Regions from separate parts of the Virgibacillus sediminis genome, predicted to be linked through region 2. Evidence: a T-box and tRNA genes for the amino acid it is inferred to sense, from the RefSeq annotation. Region 2 holds a T-box; the other holds one or more tRNA genes.

Region 1 (9,958 bases), on a different contig from region 2:
GCTGCCGATAATAATGGCATCTGCATCTGTTCTTACCCCACGTGATTGGAGTAAGTATGCGGCAATTTGTTCGCGCAGGCTCATCTCTCCAAAAGGTTCTCCATACCGAAAGCTCTCAGGTAACGTTAAGACCTGATTCGCTATTCGCCTCCATATTTTTAAAGGGAAATGGGATTGATCAACAGCATCTGTCCTAAAATCGACACGAACGGACTCTTTCTTTCTCAGCCTCTTTTTGTCAGGGAGGATTGGTGATTCCTGGTATAAAGATGGCTCTAATGGATTGGCAAAATAACCTTTTCGTCCTTCTCCGTGTATATAACCCTCCGCTACCAGTTGGTTATACGCCATTAGGGTTGTATTGCGGCTTACGTGAAGAGAATCAGCAAGTTGCCGAATGGAGGGCAGTTGTTCATCAGCTTTCACATCGCCCTGTTCAATAAATGATTTAAACTGCTCGTAGATTTGTTTGTATTTGGGAGAGCTTTCGTCTAAGGCAAAAAGATAATTTTTCATATATGTCTCTCCTGACATGTTTGATTGTTTTAAACTGTATCTTTTTAAATGTCAGCTTATATCATACTATATTTTATAGGAGTCATAAAATTTTTCAAACACGAAGTTAGATGAGGAGTGATGATGATCTATATTCCAAAGCACTTTGAAATCAAAGATGAAAAAGCAATTTATGAGATTATTGAGGAAAACAGCTTTGCTACGCTATTTTCCCAACATCAGGGTCATCCGGATGCGACCCACCTTCCTTTGATTTTGGATAAAGAAAAAAGATATTTGTACGGTCACTTTGCAAAACCGAATAAGCAGTGGAAAGATATAGAAGAACAGGAGGTACTTGCCGTTTTTCAGGGGCCGCATAGTTATATATCGTCTTCCTGGTATGAGACAGATCAAGCCGTTCCCACATGGAATTACATAGCTGCACATGTATACGGAAAGGTTGAGATCATAGACGGGAAACAAATGATGGATTCCCTTCATCATATGGTATTGAAATATGAAGGCCCAAATAGTTCCTATCAATGGGACCAATTGGATGCCCAATTTTTAGAAGGGCAGGCAAAAGGCATTGTTGGATTCAAAATCAAAATCGATAAAATCGAGGGACAGGCAAAGTTGAGTCAACATCATTCCCCTGAGCGGTTAGAGCTTGTTATTTCACAACTTGAACAATCCACAAGTGAGGATGAGAGGGAAATTGCATCTCATATGAAAACAATTCTTAGAAAGAAAACTTGAAGGTATACAAGTACTCTTTGATGAACAAAACCTAGTGAACTACCTCAACTGAAGCAAACAGGGCTCATGGATAACACATCAGACAATAATCTTTGAAAGCGAGGAATATATATGCGTTTTGAAACAAAAGCCATTCACTCCGGGCGTTCGATTGACAAATCAACGAGCTCGGTCACCATGCCGATCCATCTCTCAACGACATTCGAACGGGCTGCAGATGGCTCCTATCCAAATGAATTCGTATATGGCCGTGAAAGTAATCCCAATCGTCGTGCTCTGGAGGACTGCCTCACATCACTCGAGGGTGGGTATGATTGCGTCACTTTCGCTTCAGGGATGGCAGCGATCACTTCAGTAATCGAGGCACTTCCTTCGGATAAACCTCGTCAGGTTATTATGCCCAACGATATGTATTTTGGTATTCGTTCCCTTCTTTCGGAAACGGATATTGGATCAAAGTTTGACATGGTAATTGTTGACATGACAGATCTTCAAGAGGTGGAGGAAGCGATAAAAAGTGCCCCAACCGGTCTGGTTTGGATGGAGACGCCGTCTAATCCACTACTGAAAGTCAACGATATTGAAGCTGTTACCAAGATAGCACAAGAGGCCGGGGCTTATACCGTTGTTGATAATACGTGGGCAACTCCAGTTCTCCAGCGTCCTCTCACTCTTGGAGTTGATTTTTCGATCCATTCTGTGACGAAATATATAGGAGGTCATAGTGATTTAATGATTGGTGCAGTTGTCGCAAAATCAGATAGTCCTATGTTGACCAATCTACGAGCCTGGCAACATTCTAAAGGTGCTGTGCCTTCTCCTTTCGACTGTTGGCTTGCACTGCGCGGCGTACAGTCACTTGCCCCTCGTATGATAACCCATTGCGCAAATGCATCGGAAATTGCAGATTTTCTGGCTGATCATCCGAATGTCGAAGCCGTTCATTATCCTGGCCTATCCGACCATCCAGGACATCATATTGCAGCACGGCAGATGAGCTCATTCGGTAGCATGTTGTCCTTTCAGGTGAAAGGCGGTCAACGTGAAGCGATGGATGTGGCTGCAAAAGTACAATTGTTCACCCGTGCTACAAGTCTGGGTGGAACGCACAGTTTCATTGAGCACCGTGCTTCCGTAGAAGGAAGTAAAACGATGGCTCCGCCTAATCTCCTGCGCCTGTCAATCGGGCTCGAGCATGTGGATGATCTAAAGGAAGATTTATCTCAGGCGCTGGAATAAGTATTTTAGCTGCCAACTAAGGAAGGCCTTACAACTAGCCCCTCTATATAGGAAGGAGTATAATATTCCCTGCAGTGGTCAACATATGAATGGACTTTTCGGTTACCTATACTGGAGGGATTTGGTATGAAACATTTTTCAGAAGAAGAAAAAATAGCAATCTTATCTGATATTATTGCGATTAAATCTATTAATGAAAACGAAATCGAAGTGGCAAATTATTTGAAAGATTTATTTGCTGAATACGGCATCGAATCTAAAATTGTTCCGGTTACAGACACTCGTGTCAACTTAGTGGCTGAAATTGGAAGCGGTAGTCCAGTTGTTGGTGTTTCTGGTCATATGGATGTCGTTTCTCCCGGTGAGGAAAGCGAGTGGACTTCAGATCCGTTCACATTGACAGAACGAGACGGGAAATTATACGGGCGGGGAACAAATGACATGAAAGCAGGTTTAGTAAACCTTGCTTTAGTGATGATTGAACTCAAAGAAAATAATGAACTGAAGAATGGTACGGTCCGTTTTATGGCAACGACTGGTGAAGAAGTCGGTGGGGCAGGTTCTAAAAAGCTGTACGAAGAAGGCTATATGGATGATGTAGATTATCTATGGGTAGCTGAACCATCTCATGACACGATTATTTACTCTCACAAAGGATCACTTAACTTGCGTGTCACCTCTATTGGGGAAGCAGCACACAGTTCCATGCCTGACCAAGGCTATAACGCGATCAATCCACTCATGGAATATTTATTAGAAGTGGACGAAAAATTGAACGGCGATGACCGTAAAAATGACGTGCTGGATCAATTGGTGATGAGCACAACTATTTTTAATGCGGGGAACCAAGTAAACTCCGTTCCAGCAAAAGCAGCAGCTGAAATAAACGTGCGGACCATTCCGGAATTTGACAACGAAGAAGTGATTGACTTATTCCACACAACAGCTGACAAATACAATAAAGAAGGCTCCGATATTAATGTGGAGGTGACCATGTCGTTGCCGAGTGTCTTCACTTCCGGGCAGTCTGACATGGTGGATCTTGCCAAAGAACTCGGTAAAAAACATCTGGATTTGGAAATTTCCGTTAAAGGTTCGCCAGGGGTGACGGATGGGTCAAACTTATTGCGAGGTAAAGAGGAAGACTTTCCATTCATGATGTTTGGTCCAGGCGAAACAAAAATGGCACACAAAACAGATGAATATGTATACAAAGATTACTACTTTGCATTCTTCGATATCTATAAAGAGTTAATTTTAGGGTTAACGAAATAAGATGAGGTTTTTAAACAATAAAGGGATGGCTGCCATAGTTGGCGGTTATCTCTTTTTTTGGGTTTATTCAACCGCTTAATCTTTCTGCAATATGAATTTTCCCTACTCCTTCAGCGCTCGTGCTGGAAACAGAAGACTGTAGGATAAGCACCCATTATCACTTCCCTTTTCCTGTGCATAGGCTAGAGAAAAAGTGGAGGTATCATTATGTATAACCACCCGTATTATTATTATCCAGTACCAATGCCTATCCCTGTTCATCCATATGTTCCGTCTCAAGATATGCGTCAGCAAGTGAATGCCCAGCAAATTATGCAGCGAATTCGTTCAGAACATAGCAATTTATATTCCCAGCTACAACAAGCAGGAATGAATAGACAGATTGCTGATTATGCATTTTTCTTTATTGTCAATTACACAATTAACCAGGCGAACCCTAATCAATCGGCAGCTCAGGTTTATCAGCAATTTCAAAGGCAGGTACCGTGGTTTACCTTGCTGTTTACTCAACTCAACGTACCAAGGAATGTGATGGACCGTGTGTTAACTCGAGTCATTGAAATTACATTGGAAATAATTCGGGAAGGAGCACCTGGCCCTGATGGGGATTGGCAAGGCTGGGAAAGTCTAGGTGGGGTACTAACATCAGCCCCTGCTGTTTCCTCTTGGCAAAATAACCGACTCGATGTATTCGCCCGCGGTACAGACAATGCACTTTATCATATTTGGTGGGATGGCAACAGATGGAGTGGGTGGGAAAGCCTTGGTGGTGTGCTAACGTCCCCTCCAGCAGCTGTTTCTTGGGGGCCGAATCGAATTGATGTGTTTGTTCGTGGTACCGATAATGCGCTTTATCATAAATGGTGGGACGGCGCCAGGTGGAGTGAGTGGGAAAGCCTTGGCGGGGTTCTGACGAGTGGTCCGGCAGCCTCTTCTCGCAGAAATAACCAGATTGATGTCTTTGTCAGAGGCACTGGGAACCGGCTTTATAAACGAACATGGAACGGTTCCCGCTGGGAGGAGTGGGAAGACCTTGGTGGCACATTGACTTCAGAACCGGCGGCTGTTTCTTGGGGGCCGAACCGAATCGATGTATTTGCCAGGGGACAGAACAACAATCTTATCCATCGATGGTGGAATGGGAGGACATGGAGTGAATGGGAAAACCTGGGTGGCACCTTGACAAGTGCTCCGGCGGTATCTTCTAGACGTCCAAACCGCTTGGAGGTCTTTGCAAGAGGCACTGGAAACCGACTGTACCGGAGAGAATGGAATGGTACCCGCTGGGGAGGATGGCAAAATATCGGAGGCAGCTTAACTTCAGCACCTGCCGCTGTTTCCTGGGGGCCAAACCGTACCGATGTGTTTGCTAGAGGAGTTAACCAAGACCTTATCCATTTATGGCAAGGGCGGTAATTGTTAAACAGAGAAGATTTGAGTGCGAACTCTTTTTAACTATTTGTATGGGCAAGTAAACAAGGGTGCAGGCGCAGATCATAAACGACCTGCGCCTGCGTCCCGTTAATTTTCCTATTTTATTAACTCAAAATCACCATTCTCCTATTAGTAGAATCAAAAAGCAACAATTTATCCTAAGATAAACTCGAGCTTACTGGGGAATTTGATTAGCGGAGATACACCACTCCGGAAATACACTTCGCTTTCCGCGGGCGGCTGGTGAGCCTCCTCGTGCTAACGCACTGTGGGGTCTCACCTATGCCTTTCCTCCCGCTGGAGTCTACGTGTATTACCTCCGCTAGTTTAGATTATTGTTCTTGTATAGAGTTAAACGTTTAGATATGTCCCAACCTCTTTCCTCGGTATAACCAAGATTATCAGTATTTCAGCATGCAAAACAACCCTATCAACAGGCTGACAACAGCCATTGTCAGCGTGTTAATAGGGTACAAATTTTGTCCCAGGCTCTTGATAATTAGTATGCTATTTCTTATGTTTACAAGACCGGAACGGAACTGTTCAGAAGTCCCGGGAGTTTTTCTAACAAATTTTTTATCCATGCAGGATATTTATGTAAGCGTCTTGAATAATTACATACAAGATTTATAATGGCGGAGAAGGTGGGATTCGAACCCACGCGACGGTAACCCGTCCTAATGCATTTCGAGTGCATCCCCTTCAGCCGGACTTGGGTACTTCTCCCTAGTTGGATGGCGCAGTGCACGACGAACTGTGCTCTGCCTGATTGAAAACTACATAAGAAATAATAATCCTTTTTTGTGTTTTCTTCAAGGGGTTTGATGTGAATTCTTTATATTCGAAATTCGCCCCATGAGATTCTTGGTCATTTTATTAATAGGAAAGGAATGGAGGGTCTTACGTGAAAAAACCTATGCCCATTTTTGGGATTATTTTATTGTTGGCAAGTGCCGGACTGGCAGTTTTCCTGTGGCTGGAGACGGAAAAGGTGATAGAGGATCCGGCAGAGAGCGCATCAGCAGGCGAGGAAGCGGCAGAAGGAAGCCCTGCTGATGAAGGCCTGGAGAATGTCTCCGAACAACGGGAGAAAATCAAGGGAACGATCAGCGAGCAGGATCTTCAGGAATTTGAGGAGAGCGGACTGAACCCATTCGGGGAAGATAGGCCTTCTCACCAGTTATCGGATGGTCTGTTTCAAGAATATATTCATGGCATGTCCCATCAAAAGATAAAGGCAGAGAAGAAGTGGGGATTCTATGAGATCCATCCGCAACGGATCGACTGGCTGCTTGAGGGTCTGGACGAAGTGTCGCTTGACCATGAGGATGTTTACCGGGAAATCCTCCTTAAATGGAAGGAAGGGGACTTTTCTACGGCCGATGCAGACCATAATGCCATCTGGGAACTGCAGGGAGGAACTGTCGGAAAAGCCTATGGTGTCATGACTTTGGAAGAGGAACAGACATATTTGGAAAGTGAGAAAGAGTAAGCGGGTATGTGGATGTAAGCTGATTTCTTGCCTCCTTCGCAAGTATCTGTGAAAATGAAAACAGTACTTAATAGGAAATGGAGGAATGGAATTATGAAGATAGCAGCTATGGTGGGAAGCAACAGGAAGGATTCATACAATCGGCAATTAACTTCTTTTATGCAGAAAAGGTATGATGGGAAATTGGATATAGAGATCCTGCCTATCGACCAGCTGCCATTCTATAATCAGGATGAAGAACTGAATCCACCACAGATCGTAGAGGATCTCCGCAAAATCATTAAGGAGAGCGACGGTATTCTCATCGCGACTCCAGAATATAATGGAAGCATTTCAGGAATGCTGAAGAATGCTCTCGACTGGTTCTCCCGTGTCGATCAGGTAATGGTAAACAAACCGGCGATGGTGGTCGGAGCCAGTATGGGTGGCCTCGGCACAGTCAAAGCACAGCTTCAATTGCGCCAAATCCTCAATGCTCCTGGAATTGGCACATTGACACTTCCAGGAAATGAGGTTTATATCGGTTCGGTCCATGAAAAAATCGATGAAGATGGCAACCTTAAGGACGAGGAGACCATCAACTTCCTTGATAATGTAGTCGACAACTTTATCAATTGGACAGAAAAGACGAAGGTATATAGCTAAATGGGTTGATAAGGGCACGTTTCCGGTCATGTGACTGGAAACGTGTTTTTTTATTTTTATCCTTCTAAAGTCGGGAATTTATAGGATTTTGCCAAAATGTGTAAGATTTATTGTATAATCGAATTGGCCGGGGGCGTTCTTTATTCCGAGATGCTTCTAGGCAATTGAACTATGAGGAGGTCTATCCATGAAAAAATTGCTTATTCTGGCATTTCTCGTTCCTTTTATTCTAGCAGCATGTGGTAATGATGAAACCACGGACGAACCTGCAGAGAATGAACAGGAAGAGGAAACAGCCAATGAAGGTGTAGAGGAAGAACAGACGAATGAAGCAGAAGAGGCTAATGAAGTAGAAGAAGGAACGGATGAGCCGGAAAACAACGAGCAGGAAGCGGGAGAATCCGACAATAACGAAGAGGCTGCACAGGAAGAATCCAATGCAAATGAGGATGCAGAAGAGGAAACAAGCAATCAGCAGGAAGCCAATGATACTGGGGATCGTGTAGAAGCTACTTTCCAGGGACTGGCTGACTCTCATTCCATGGAAGTAAAAACTGCAGACGGAGTGGAAGTTGTTTCCTTTGCTCCAGAGGAATATGAATTATTGGGTGAGTTGTCTCCCGATACGAAAATTTCCTATGAATTGGAGCAAACGGAAGACGGAATGGAATACGCAAAAAATGTCGAAGTTATAGAGTAAACGCTGGGTTTCGCACTCAGGGCACGCTTTTAGTCAGATATGGCTGAAAGCGTGCTTTTTTATTGATGGTAGTTGGATTCAATATGGTTCATCTATCAGCATTTGCTAGTTATCAGCCAAATATAGGCGCTTTTATCCTATTAGACTATTGCTAGCAGGATTATTGAGGGTTCATTGCAAGAAATAACAGAAAAATCCGCTTTTTATTGCTGCTGATTTTTGGTATGATTAATATGTGTTTGTGAATAGACATACTTTTCTCATAGGTACAAATAATCAAACAAGGGGGAAATGATTATGAGAGAAAGAAAATGGTATGCAGCAATACTTATGCTGGGGCTTGTTCTTCTGTTGGCAGCTTGCGGCTCTGGGGAAGATGCAAGCGGGGAAGCAGAGGCAACGGCTGAATTGGAAGACAGTTATACAGTAGTTACTGACAACTCCTTTGTTCCATTTGAATTTATGAAAGACGGGGAACATGTTGGTTTCGATATCGATTTGATTAATGCTATCGCCGATGAAGCCGGTTTTGAGATAGAAATGGAAACTACCAACTTTGACGGAATCATACCTGGTCTGCAGACAGGCCAATTTGATATTGCGATTGCCGGAATCGGCATTACCGAAGAACGGAAAAAGAGCATTGACTACAGTGACCCTTACTTCGAATCCGGACTGGCCATCGGGGTAGCCGCAGATAATGAAGACATTAAAGGGATGGAAGACCTCGAAGGCAAAACCATTGCCACAAGAATGGGGTCCACCAGCTCCGCTTACATCAAAGAAAACATTGAGGGTGCTGAAGCCAATGAATACGAGCAGCTGGATCAAGCGTATATGGCTGTAGAAAACGGAAGTGCGGATGCTATTCTGTATGATGATCCGAATGTTCGTTACTATATTCAGACCTCCGGCGAGGGCAGCCTGAAAGTAGTTGGCGACTTGTACAAGGCGGAGGAATACGGAATTGCCGTGACAAAGGGCAAGGAAGAGCTGGTGGAAGCTATCAATACAGCACTTGCTGAACTGAGAGAGAACGGCACATATGATGAAATTTACGAGAAGTGGTTTGGTGCAGCAGAATAAGACAACTAATTGAATAAAGACGATCTAGGTATACTGCAACTCGTGAAGAGGGAAAATCGGAGGAGCCCATATGGATCTGGGTAAGCTGATATTTCCTTGAATGAATGCCTTTTTGGCACAAATTAAATGGTTTTTCCAAGTATGAAGGAACTTGGCTGTGTCGTGCCTATGCTCGTATGCAGCCAAGTTCCTTTATTGTTTTTGTAGAATAATAGAATTTTAGAATTTTGAGAGATAGAGGTGAGAGGATGTTTCGATTCGATTGGGCAGGAGTAATAGACTTCCTTCCACAGCTTGGCACTGGCTTGTATTATACACTTCTTATTTCCATTGCCGGCTTGCTGCTAGGTTTTGTGCTGGGGGCCATCTTCGGGCTGGGGAGAATATCCAAGAAGAAAATCATTTACGGTTTGTCATCCATTTATGTGGAAGTGATCAGGGGAACTCCGGTGCTTGTACAGGCCATCTGGATATTTTTCGCCATGCCGCTGATCACGGGCTATAACATGGAGTCGGTGACGGCCGGTATTATTGTCATCGCACTCAATTCAGGTGCATATATCGCAGAAATTGTCCGTGGTGCGGTGGATTCAGTGGACAAAGGACAGATGGAGGCGGGACGCTCCTTGGGGCTCGGGCATCGCCAGACCATGCGCTATATTATTTGGCCGCAGGCATTCAAGCGGATGATTCCGCCGCTCGGCAACCAGTTTATCATTAGTATTAAGGATACATCACTTTTATCGGTCATTCTTGTACCTGAGCTGATGTTCCAAGGAAGAATGATTGCCTCCAACTATTTTAATGCAGTGGAAATCTATACGGCAGTA
Region 2 (9,958 bases):
AGGATTTTATCCTTGTGGTATCCATGGTTGCCTCCCAATGAAACGTTGTAAAATTTAGAATCTATTTATTTTTACCATGTGGTTGAAAAAGAAAAATTGATGGCGTAAAGTATATAAAAATAAGTAGTATTCATGTAGCATTTCCACATTGGTGGAATCCATACATATTCTGAAGGAGGATGAACATGCGTGAGGATAAATTTGCAAAAGAAGGTTTGACGTTTGATGATGTATTGCTGATGCCGGCAGAATCGGACATATTGCCAAAGGATGTCGAGTTGAGTACGGATTTATCGGAGAACCTGAAGCTCAAGTCCCCATTCATCAGTGCAGGAATGGACACTGTCACCGAAGCAGAGTTGGCGATAGCGATAGCGCGCCAGGGCGGACTGGGGATTATTCACAAAAATATGTCGATTGAAGAACAGGCAGATCAGGTGGATAAGGTAAAGCGCTCAGAAAGCGGAGTTATTACTGATCCATTTTTCCTCACACCGGAACACCAGGTTTATGATGCAGAGCATCTAATGGGCAAATTCCGCATTTCCGGTGTTCCTATTGTCAACTCCATTGAAGAGCAGCAGCTTGTCGGCATATTAACCAACCGCGACCTCCGGTTTATTCAGGATTATTCTATCCGAATCTCAGAGGTCATGACAAGCACGAACCTTGTTACAGCACCGGTCGGAACTACATTGGAAGAAGCAGAAAAGCTGCTGCATCAACATAAGATTGAAAAGCTGCCACTGATTGACGAAGACGGCACCTTAAAGGGATTAATCACCATCAAGGATATTGAAAAAGTCATAGAATTCCCGAATGCTGCGAAAGATGCTCAAGGAAGGCTCGTTGCCGGAGCGGCTGTCGGTGTTACAGGAGATGCGATGACAAGGATTGACAAGCTGGTACAAGCTGGTGTTGATGTGATTGTCATTGACACAGCACATGGGCATTCCAAGGGAGTTATTGAACAGGTAAAGGAAGTCCGCAAGGCTTATCCCGACCTGGACATCATTGCTGGGAACGTAGCTACAGCAGAAGGGACGAGAGCATTGATCGAGGCAGGAGCAACCATTGTCAAAGTGGGCATTGGGCCTGGATCGATTTGTACGACACGTGTAGTCGCAGGTGTAGGTGTTCCCCAGATTACCGCCGTATATGATTGTGCTGCGGAAGCATCGAAGTATGATGTACCTGTCATAGCTGACGGGGGGATCAAGTACTCTGGGGATATTGTAAAGGCCCTTGCAGCTGGCGCACATGCCGTGATGCTTGGAAGCATGTTTGCCGGAGTTGCTGAGAGCCCTGGAGAAACAGAGATTTATCAAGGGCGGCAATTTAAAGTTTATCGTGGAATGGGATCTGTAGGGGCCATGAAGTCAGGGTCCAAGGACCGTTACTTCCAGGCAGATTCGGACAATAAAAAGTTGGTCCCAGAGGGGATTGAAGGAAGGGTCGCTTATAAAGGGCCGCTTGCTGACACCGTTCATCAGCTAATGGGCGGCTTGCGATCCGGAATGGGATATTGCGGAACAGCAACTATCACAGAGTTGCGCAGAGATGCACGGTTTATCCGCATCACCAATGCCGGCCTTCGTGAGAGCCATCCACATGATGTGCAGATCACTAAAGAAGCACCGAATTATTCTTTGAACTAGTCTAAGGTTAGAGCCGGGGAACAGAGGAATAGGATTCTTCTGTTCCCCGGATTTGTAATTCAGCACAACCTGCTGTTAACCACGTTTTCTAATCTTTTTTTCTATGATAGAATAAGAGAGGGCATACATATGCCTTTAAACTACAGTGGAGGTACAGAAGTTGAGGTATAAAGGTAAAAGAAGTCTTATGGTTTTAATGGCTGCACTAGTAATGGCCCTAGCTGCCGTTGGACAGCCACTTGCGGCTCAAGCGCAGGACGAGCTGGATCTTGACGCCGAGTCGGCAATACTGGTCGACGCTGACACGGGTAAAGTGCTATATGCGAAGGAGCCTGATCAGGCCCTGCCGCCTGCTAGCATGACCAAAATGATGACAGAATATTTGGTTTTGGAAGCTATTGAGGAAGGTCAAATCAGTTGGGATACCACCACACAGATCAGTGATTATCCATACAGCATATCTGCAAATACTCTATTCTCCGGAGTAGGGCTTACTCAGGGGAAGGATTACACGGTCCGTGAATTGTATGAAGCGATGGCTGTCAACTCGGACAATGCTACAACCATTGCCTTGGCTGAGCTCATTGCCGGCTCCGAAACAGAGTTTGTAGAAATGATGAACGCGAAAGCAGAGGAAATGGGCCTCTCGGAATATAAATTCGTCAATTCCACTGGATTGGATAATGAATCACTAGGGGAGAACCGGCCGGAAGGTACAGACCCCAATGGCACGAATCTTCTCTCCGCACGGTCTTCAGCCTACTTGGCTTATCATCTGATCAATGACTATCCGGTGGCTTTGGAGTTCTCCAGTATGCCTCAAATAGAATTTGAGGGCTACACCATTGATAACTGGAATTGGATGCTCGATCACGAGGGAGTCTCCCTTCAGCAATTCTATTATGAAGGAGTCGATGGACTAAAAACTGGCAATACAGAGCTTGCCGGCTACACATTTACCGGTACAGCTGAACAAAATGGCCAAAGGCTCATATCAGTTGTCATGAAGACGAACAGCAGAGAAGAAAGATTTGAAGAAACAGCAGTGCTGCTTGATTATGGGTTTAATCAATTTGAGCAGCAGGAATTGGCACCAGCTGGTTATCAAAAGGAAGGACAATCCACCCTTCCAGTCGATAAAGGAAAAGAAAATGAAGTAAATATCTCTACCGCTGAAGCGGTAAATATCCCTATGAAAGAGGGAGAAGAAGACCTTTATCAAATCACCTATCATCTGGATGAAGAGAAGTTGAATGAGAATGGTGAATTGGTTGCACCAGTGGAAGAAGGGGAAGTAATCGGGACAGCTGAAGTAGTTTATGAAGGGGAAGATGATTATGGCTATATTTTCCCTGATCATGCAGGCACTGTGAACCTCGTTACCAATGAAGCCGTCGAGAAAGACAACTGGTTTATGCTGACACTTGGAGCAGTCGGCGACTTCTTCGGCAGCCTCTTTGGATCTGCTGTTGATTGGATCAAAGGATTTTTCCAGTAGTTTTATATAGATAGATTATAAGTTTGTAAGTAATAACAAAAAAATACAGGGGGAACTATCATGACTAATACAGGTACAGATCGAGTAAAACGTGGAATGGCTGAAATGCAGAAAGGCGGCGTCATCATGGACGTGGTCAATGCCGAACAGGCAAAAATTGCTGAGGAAGCTGGGGCAGTTGCCGTAATGGCATTGGAAAGGGTACCTTCTGATATCCGTGCTGCTGGCGGGGTCGCAAGAATGGCAGACCCAACCGTAACGGAAGAAGTCTTAAATGCGGTGTCCATTCCGGTTATGGCAAAAGCCAGAATCGGTCATGTCGTAGAGGCGAGAGTCCTTGAAGCAATGGGCGTAGACTATATTGATGAAAGTGAAGTACTCACTCCTGCAGATGATGTCTATCATTTGGATAAATCCAATTACACCGTGCCATTTGTCTGTGGCTGCAGGAATTTAGGAGAAGCTACACGCCGAATTGGTGAAGGTGCTTCCATGCTCCGAACCAAAGGCGAGCCTGGAACAGGAAATATCGTAGAAGCTGTTCGCCATATGCGTCAAGTCCAGTCGGAAATCCGTAAACTGTCCTCCATGTCCAAGGATGAAGTGATGACTTATGCGAAGGAAATTGGGGCACCATTTGAACTGCTGTTGCAAATTCGGGAAGAAGGACGCCTTCCTGTTGTCAACTTTGCTGCCGGAGGTGTCGCCACCCCAGCAGATGCGGCCTTGATGATGGAATTAGGAGCAGACGGAGTGTTTGTAGGTTCAGGGATCTTCAAATCAGCCAACCCTGCAAAATTTGCAAAGGCTATTGTGGAAGCAACTACCCATTACCAGGATTATTCACTGATTGCCGAGCTGTCCAAGGACCTTGGCACAGCTATGAAAGGCCTGGAAATGAGTACGATTGCCGCTAGTGACCGCATGCAGGACCGCAGTGAATAGAAAGAAGGTGTCAAGATGACTGCTACAATTGGTGTACTGGCTCTCCAAGGAGCTGTCAGAGAACATATACGCGCGGTAGAAGAATCGGGAGCCCGGGCTGTCGAAGTGAAGCGGAAAGAACAATTGGCCGAAATTGACGGTTTGATTCTCCCGGGTGGTGAAAGTACCACAATGCGTCGTCTGATAGACAGTTATGGATTTTTTGAAGCCATCAAGGAATTTGGCCAACAGGGTAAACCTGTATTTGGTACATGTGCCGGGCTTATTCTTATGGCCTCTGGTATTGAAGGGCAGGAAAATGCCCATCTCGGCCTTATCGATATGAAAGTTGCCAGGAATGCATTCGGCCGTCAGGTTGCAAGCTTTGAAGCCGGGCTGGATATCGAGCATGTAGGAGAGAATTTTAACGCCGTCTTTATCCGTGCACCATATATTACGGAAGCAGGACCTCAAGTAGAGGTGCTGGCAACTTACAAGGATCGGATTGTAGCTGCAAAGCAGGGGCAATATATATGTACAGCCTTCCATCCGGAATTGACGGATGATAACAGGGTGATTGCCTATTTTGTTTCTATGGTGGAAGAGTCCCTGCAAACAGTTGCATCCTAAAAAAAAATCAGCTATGATATAAAATAATTGAATGCAAACAGTAATGATAGGAATCAGTAATAGCAGTTCCATCCATAAGAGAGTCGATGGCTGGTGGGAATCGACGGTTGGCTGCTGTGAATCCATCCTTGAACTGGTTTACTGAAAGGCACCTGAAAGTAGGTAAACCCGGTTACGCACCGTTAATAGCCGTAAGCCGGAAGAGTAGTTTAAACTCTCTTCAACAAGGGTGGCAACGCGGGAAACAGCCTCTCGTCCCTATTTCAGGGACGGGAGTTTTTTCTTGTCAAATTGGCATAGTAAATTAATAAGGAGGAATATGTATGCTGGATATGAAGTATCTGCGCAATAACTTTGAAGAAATCAAAGGAAAACTGGCCCATCGCGGGGAAGACTTATCCGATCTTGACAAATTTGAAGAGCTGGACGAAAAACGCAGGAACTTGATTAGTGAAACGGAGAAGCTAAAGGCGAAAAGGAATGAAGCATCCAAGCAGATTTCTGTACTTAAGAAAGAGAAAAAAGATGCTGAGCAGGCAATCAAGGAAATGCGGGAAGTAGGCCAAAAAATCTCTGCATTGGATAAAGAGCTCAAGGAAGCAGAAGAAACATTGGACCATATTATGCTTTCCATTCCGAATATTCCCCACGAAAGTGTACCTGTCGGAGAAGATGAAGAGGATAATATTGAAGCCCGGAAATGGGGGAAACTGCCGGAGTTTGGCTTTGAGGCACAGGCCCATTGGGACCTTGCCACCAACTTGGACATCTTGGATTTCGAAAGAGCAGCTAAAGTAACCGGCAGCCGTTTTGTCTTCTACAAAGGGATGGGCGCCCGCTTGGAACGCGCCTTATTGAACTTCATGATGGACCTTCATGCTGATGAACACGGTTATCAGGAGATGCTTCCACCGCAGATGGTGAACCGGACAAGCATGACTGGTACCGGGCAGCTTCCGAAATTCGAAGAGGATGCTTTTAAGGTGGAGGATTGGGATTACTTTATGATTCCAACGGCTGAAGTTCCGGTAACCAACTATCACCGGGATGAGATTCTTTCGGTAGATCAACTCCCTAAAAAATATGTTGCTTACAGTGCGAACTTCCGATCTGAGGCTGGATCGGCCGGACGGGATACAAGAGGGCTGATTCGACAGCACCAATTCAACAAAGTAGAACTGGTTCATTTAGCAAAGCCGGAGGATTCTTATGAAACATTAGAAACACTGACCGGCCATGCAGAAAGAGTTTTACAGCTTCTCAAGCTGCCTTACCGGGTGATGAGCATGTGTACAGGAGACTTGGGATTCACTGCCGCCAAAAAGTATGATATTGAAGTCTGGATTCCAAGCCAGGATACGTATCGGGAAATCTCCTCTTGTTCCAACTTCGAAGATTTCCAAGCTAGACGTGCTGGCATCCGTTTCCGCAGGGAGGCGAATGGCAAGCCGGAGTTCGTCCATACTCTGAACGGCTCAGGACTGGCGATCGGGCGTACCGTAGCAGCCATACTGGAGAATTATCAGTTGGAAGAAGGATTGGTGGAGATCCCTGAAGTCCTGCGACCTTATATGGGTGGAAAAGAAGTACTGGATAAGTAATGAAACAGAAGGGGGATCCCCTTCTGTTTCTGCCTATCTTTAGCTTTTCCAACAGAGATTGAAAAAAAATTACTGATACGGTTTGACAAGATTCTGCCAGCATGGTATAGTAATTCTTGTCTTATCACGGAGGTATACCCAAGTCTGGCTGAAGGGATCGGTCTTGAAAACCGACAGGCGGGTCAAACCGCGCGGGGGTTCGAATCCCTCTACCTCCTCCATTAATAAAATCAGCGCATAAAAATTGGAGATATGGAAACCGTTGCGAACAATTGCAGCGGTTTTTTTAATGATGAAGGAAACTGTAAAATCCTGACGGTGCATAACAGTAACCAGGGATAATCATGCAAGTTCCAAATCCTTATATCCTATGGAGATAGTCCATCGATTAGCCAACGCAGGCCAGTCAAATTAGTCTATTTCTGACTTTTTGTGATAAAAGGCGCAATCTTGACATATAATAACAAACCACATATAGTACAAACATAAATAAGTATAAGATACAGACAATGATCAGGTCATTAGTACATGGAACCATCCGAAAGAGATTGGAATTCGCCGGCTGAAAGATTCCATCGGAAAGGTATGTATGAACCTGCCTGTGAGTCGTTAGAACATACTAGCCACAGGCAACTGTGTTATCAATAGAGTTGGGCGTCTTGTATAAGGGGCGTCAATAAAAGGTGGTACCGCGGAAACCCATTCCGTCCTTTTACCAAGGACGTGATGGGCTTTTTTTCATTTAAAAGGAGGACAGTACATGAATAAGAAAATTGGATTCATCGGTGCAGGTTCTATGGCAGAATCAGTAATAGCGGGGATAGTGAACGCAGAAATACTCCCGACAACGAATATTATGGTGACCAACAAGAGCAATAAAAAGAGACTGGAGAAAATGGAGGAGGATTACAATATTCGGGCCATTTCTGATACGAAACGAATGGTGGATGCTTGTGATATCCTCATTCTTGCAACCAAGCCGCATGATGTTCAAGCTACTATTTCTTCCATAAAAGAACATATCAGAAGCGAACAATTGGTAATCTCTGTAAGTGCAGGGATATCCACGGATTATATCTCCTCTTTGATCGGACAGGATGTTTCTGTAATCAGAGCGATGCCCAATACTTCGGCCGCAGTCAGGCAGTCTGCTACTGCTATTGCAGCAGGAAAGTATGCAGATGAAACGCATATCAAAGAGGCTGAAGAACTGTTCAGCACCATTGGGCCTACCACGGTCGTAAAGGAAGAAGACATGCATACAGTGACCGGGATCTCCGGAAGCGGACCGGCATATATATATTACCTTGTCGAAGCCATGGAGAAGGCTGCCGTGGAAAGCGGGCTTGCAGAAGAGACAGCCCGGAAATTAATTACCCAGACAGTGATTGGAGCGGGTAATATGCTTAAAAATTCGGAGGAGTCGGCCGGAGAGCTGCGAAAAAAAATCATGAGCCCGAACGGAACCACTCAGGCTGGAATCGACACATTAAAAAGACATGATTTTGAAAAAATTATCATAGAATGTGTAAGAAGCGCCCGACAAAGATCAATGGAGCTGGGCGAACGGGAATGAGGTGGTAGTTGCATGCCGGAATGTGCGCACTGCGGCTCGGTATGGGAGTATTTGGAGGCTGTTAAACATTCCTTCCGCACCAAGATGGTCTGCCCCTCTTGTGGAGCGGATAATTATCATACCATCAGCGGATGCAAAAAAGCGGCTATTTTCCCAGTATTCATGATACCATTCAGTTATTTTATCTATATGAATATAGACGTTTCACTTCCAAAAGTGATGGTTAGTACAGCGGGGATTGGAGCGGCTTGTTTATTCCTGCTCCCCTTCACCGTGGAATTGAGTAAAGAAAAGAGCCATCTCTGGTAAAGGATTCTGGTTCATTTCCAAAATTACGAGTGCTTGCTAGCAGCAGAAAGTGGATGTGGCTGTTCCCACTGCCGATAGAAGAAAGATTGGTATTTTAAACTTTCTTATGCAGTAAAAAAGGGTGCTCCTTTTTATCGGAACACCCTGTACCTTACTTCGCTAATTCACCTGTTTTTCTTTTCCTTGCGTGCTGGATGAATTGCCCGACTTTCTCCAGAATCGGTTCAATGGAGGCGCCTTCTGTCATTAAATCATAATCAGCTATATTAATTCTCAAAATTGGACAGGCATTAAAGTTATTGATCCACTGTTCATAACGCTGGTACATTTCCTCCCAATAAGAAACTGGTGTGCTTTTTTCCATTTCCCTTCCGCGCTGTTGAATCCGGCCAACCACTTCATCAAATGATCCTTCCAGATAGATAAGCAGATCAGGGTGCGGGAAATAAGGAGTCATAACCATGGCATCAAATAAATTGGAATAGGTTTCATAATCCGTTTTAGACATTGTTCCATTATCATAGTGCATTTTGGCAAATATCCCGGTATCTTCATAAATGGAACGGTCCTGGACAAATCCGCCACCATATTCAAAAATCTTCTTCTGTTCTTTAAAGCGTTCAGCCAAAAAGTAAATCTGTAGATGAAAACTCCACCGCTCGAAATCGGCATAGAAATTCTCCAGGTAAGGATTGGCGTCAACTTTCTCCAGGGACGTCTTAAAATTAAGGGCATTTGCTAAGGCTTTCGTCATGGTGGATTTCCCGACACCTACTGTTCCTGCCACCGTAATGATACTGTCATGCGGGATATTGTATTTCTCTCTTGCATTCATGTTTTGCTCTCCTTTAAATTAATGCTCCTACTCTGTTCCAATTGCTGTTCCACTTCATTCATAATCCATTCGAGGTCATTCTGATGGCGGATGAAGTCTAATTTATCTCCGTTGATCCGGATAACCGGAATATCGGGATGAACGGATTCGAAATGGTCCATGTACCGTTCATAATCCTCTGCAAGCTGGGACAAGTAAGAAAGTTGGATATTCTGTTCGATATCTCTCCCCCGTTTGCGTATCCGATCGACTATGGTGTCTAGGCTTCCATATAGATAAATCAACATATTTGGTACAGGCATATCCTTTGTAAGTATATGATAAATTTGTTCATACTTCTCCAGTTTATCTTCCGGTAGTGTACGTCTAGCAAAAATCATGTTTTTGGATATATGGTAATCAGCAATGACTGATTTTTGTTCGCTCAAGTATTTCTTTTCAATATCTTCTAATTGCTTGAACCGATTGCATAAAAAAAACATTTCTGTCTGGAAACTCCACTCTTCGATATTCTCATAGAATTTGCCGAGAAAAGGGTTTTCTTCGACAATTTCCTTCAGCAAGTGAAAGTCGAAATGTGCAGCGAGTTTTTTCGCCAGGGATGTTTTCCCGATGCCAATTGGCCCCTCAATCGCAATGAACGGGGCGTCTGTCATAATTCCTCCTCCTATCTCTAAGACAGATGTACTATATTTTATCATAGAACAGGGTCTTATTCTATGTCGAAAAATATCACTTTTCAAGATGGCTTTTTTTTTGTATAATATGATTTGTAGCTAAAAAAATGGCCCCGTAGCTCAGGGGATAGAGCAATGGTTTCCTAAACCATGTGCCGCAGGTTCGAATCCTGCCGGGGCCGTATATACTATTCTCGAACCTCTTACTCTAAGTAAGGGGTTTTTTAATTGTCTTTAAATAGGATACGGT

What was found. The T-box of region 2 lies ahead of serS (serine--tRNA ligase). A T-box ahead of a tRNA ligase gene usually reads a tRNA of that ligase, here a tRNA-Ser.
Region 1: it encodes a tRNA-Ser, which carries the amino acid that the T-box ahead of serS (serine--tRNA ligase) is inferred to sense. The anticodon was not compared.

The regions. Positions count from the first base shown of each region.
Region 1 is NZ_JBHRRZ010000002.1:31,830-41,787, forward strand. Features, by position in the region: gene pdxR (MocR-like pyridoxine biosynthesis transcription factor PdxR) at 1-516, opposite strand, end outside; gene ACFODW_RS01170 (FMN-binding negative transcriptional regulator) at 643-1,257, shown strand; gene ACFODW_RS01175 (trans-sulfuration enzyme family protein) at 1,369-2,496, shown strand; gene ACFODW_RS01180 (ArgE/DapE family deacylase) at 2,623-3,771, shown strand; gene ACFODW_RS01185 (sialidase) at 3,979-5,187, shown strand; tRNA gene ACFODW_RS01190 (tRNA-Ser) at 5,839-5,931, opposite strand; gene ACFODW_RS01195 (DUF6241 domain-containing protein) at 6,110-6,697, shown strand; gene ACFODW_RS01200 (NADPH-dependent FMN reductase) at 6,791-7,342, shown strand; gene ACFODW_RS01205 (hypothetical protein) at 7,530-8,042, shown strand; gene ACFODW_RS01210 (transporter substrate-binding domain-containing protein) at 8,340-9,128, shown strand; gene ACFODW_RS01215 (amino acid ABC transporter permease) at 9,377-9,958, shown strand, end outside.
Region 2 is NZ_JBHRRZ010000016.1:82,055-92,012, forward strand. Features, by position in the region: gene ACFODW_RS10560 (YaaC family protein) at 1-25, opposite strand, end outside; gene guaB (IMP dehydrogenase) at 186-1,658, shown strand; gene ACFODW_RS10570 (serine hydrolase) at 1,870-3,156, shown strand; gene pdxS (pyridoxal 5'-phosphate synthase lyase subunit PdxS) at 3,217-4,101, shown strand; gene pdxT (pyridoxal 5'-phosphate synthase glutaminase subunit PdxT) at 4,117-4,710, shown strand; T-box leader at 4,745-4,973, shown strand; gene serS (serine--tRNA ligase) at 5,034-6,311, shown strand; tRNA gene ACFODW_RS10590 (tRNA-Ser) at 6,440-6,532, shown strand; gene proC (pyrroline-5-carboxylate reductase) at 7,072-7,887, shown strand; gene ACFODW_RS10600 (TIGR04104 family putative zinc finger protein) at 7,900-8,196, shown strand; gene ACFODW_RS10605 (deoxynucleoside kinase) at 8,348-9,031, opposite strand; gene ACFODW_RS10610 (deoxynucleoside kinase) at 9,028-9,687, opposite strand; tRNA gene ACFODW_RS10615 (tRNA-Arg) at 9,818-9,890, shown strand.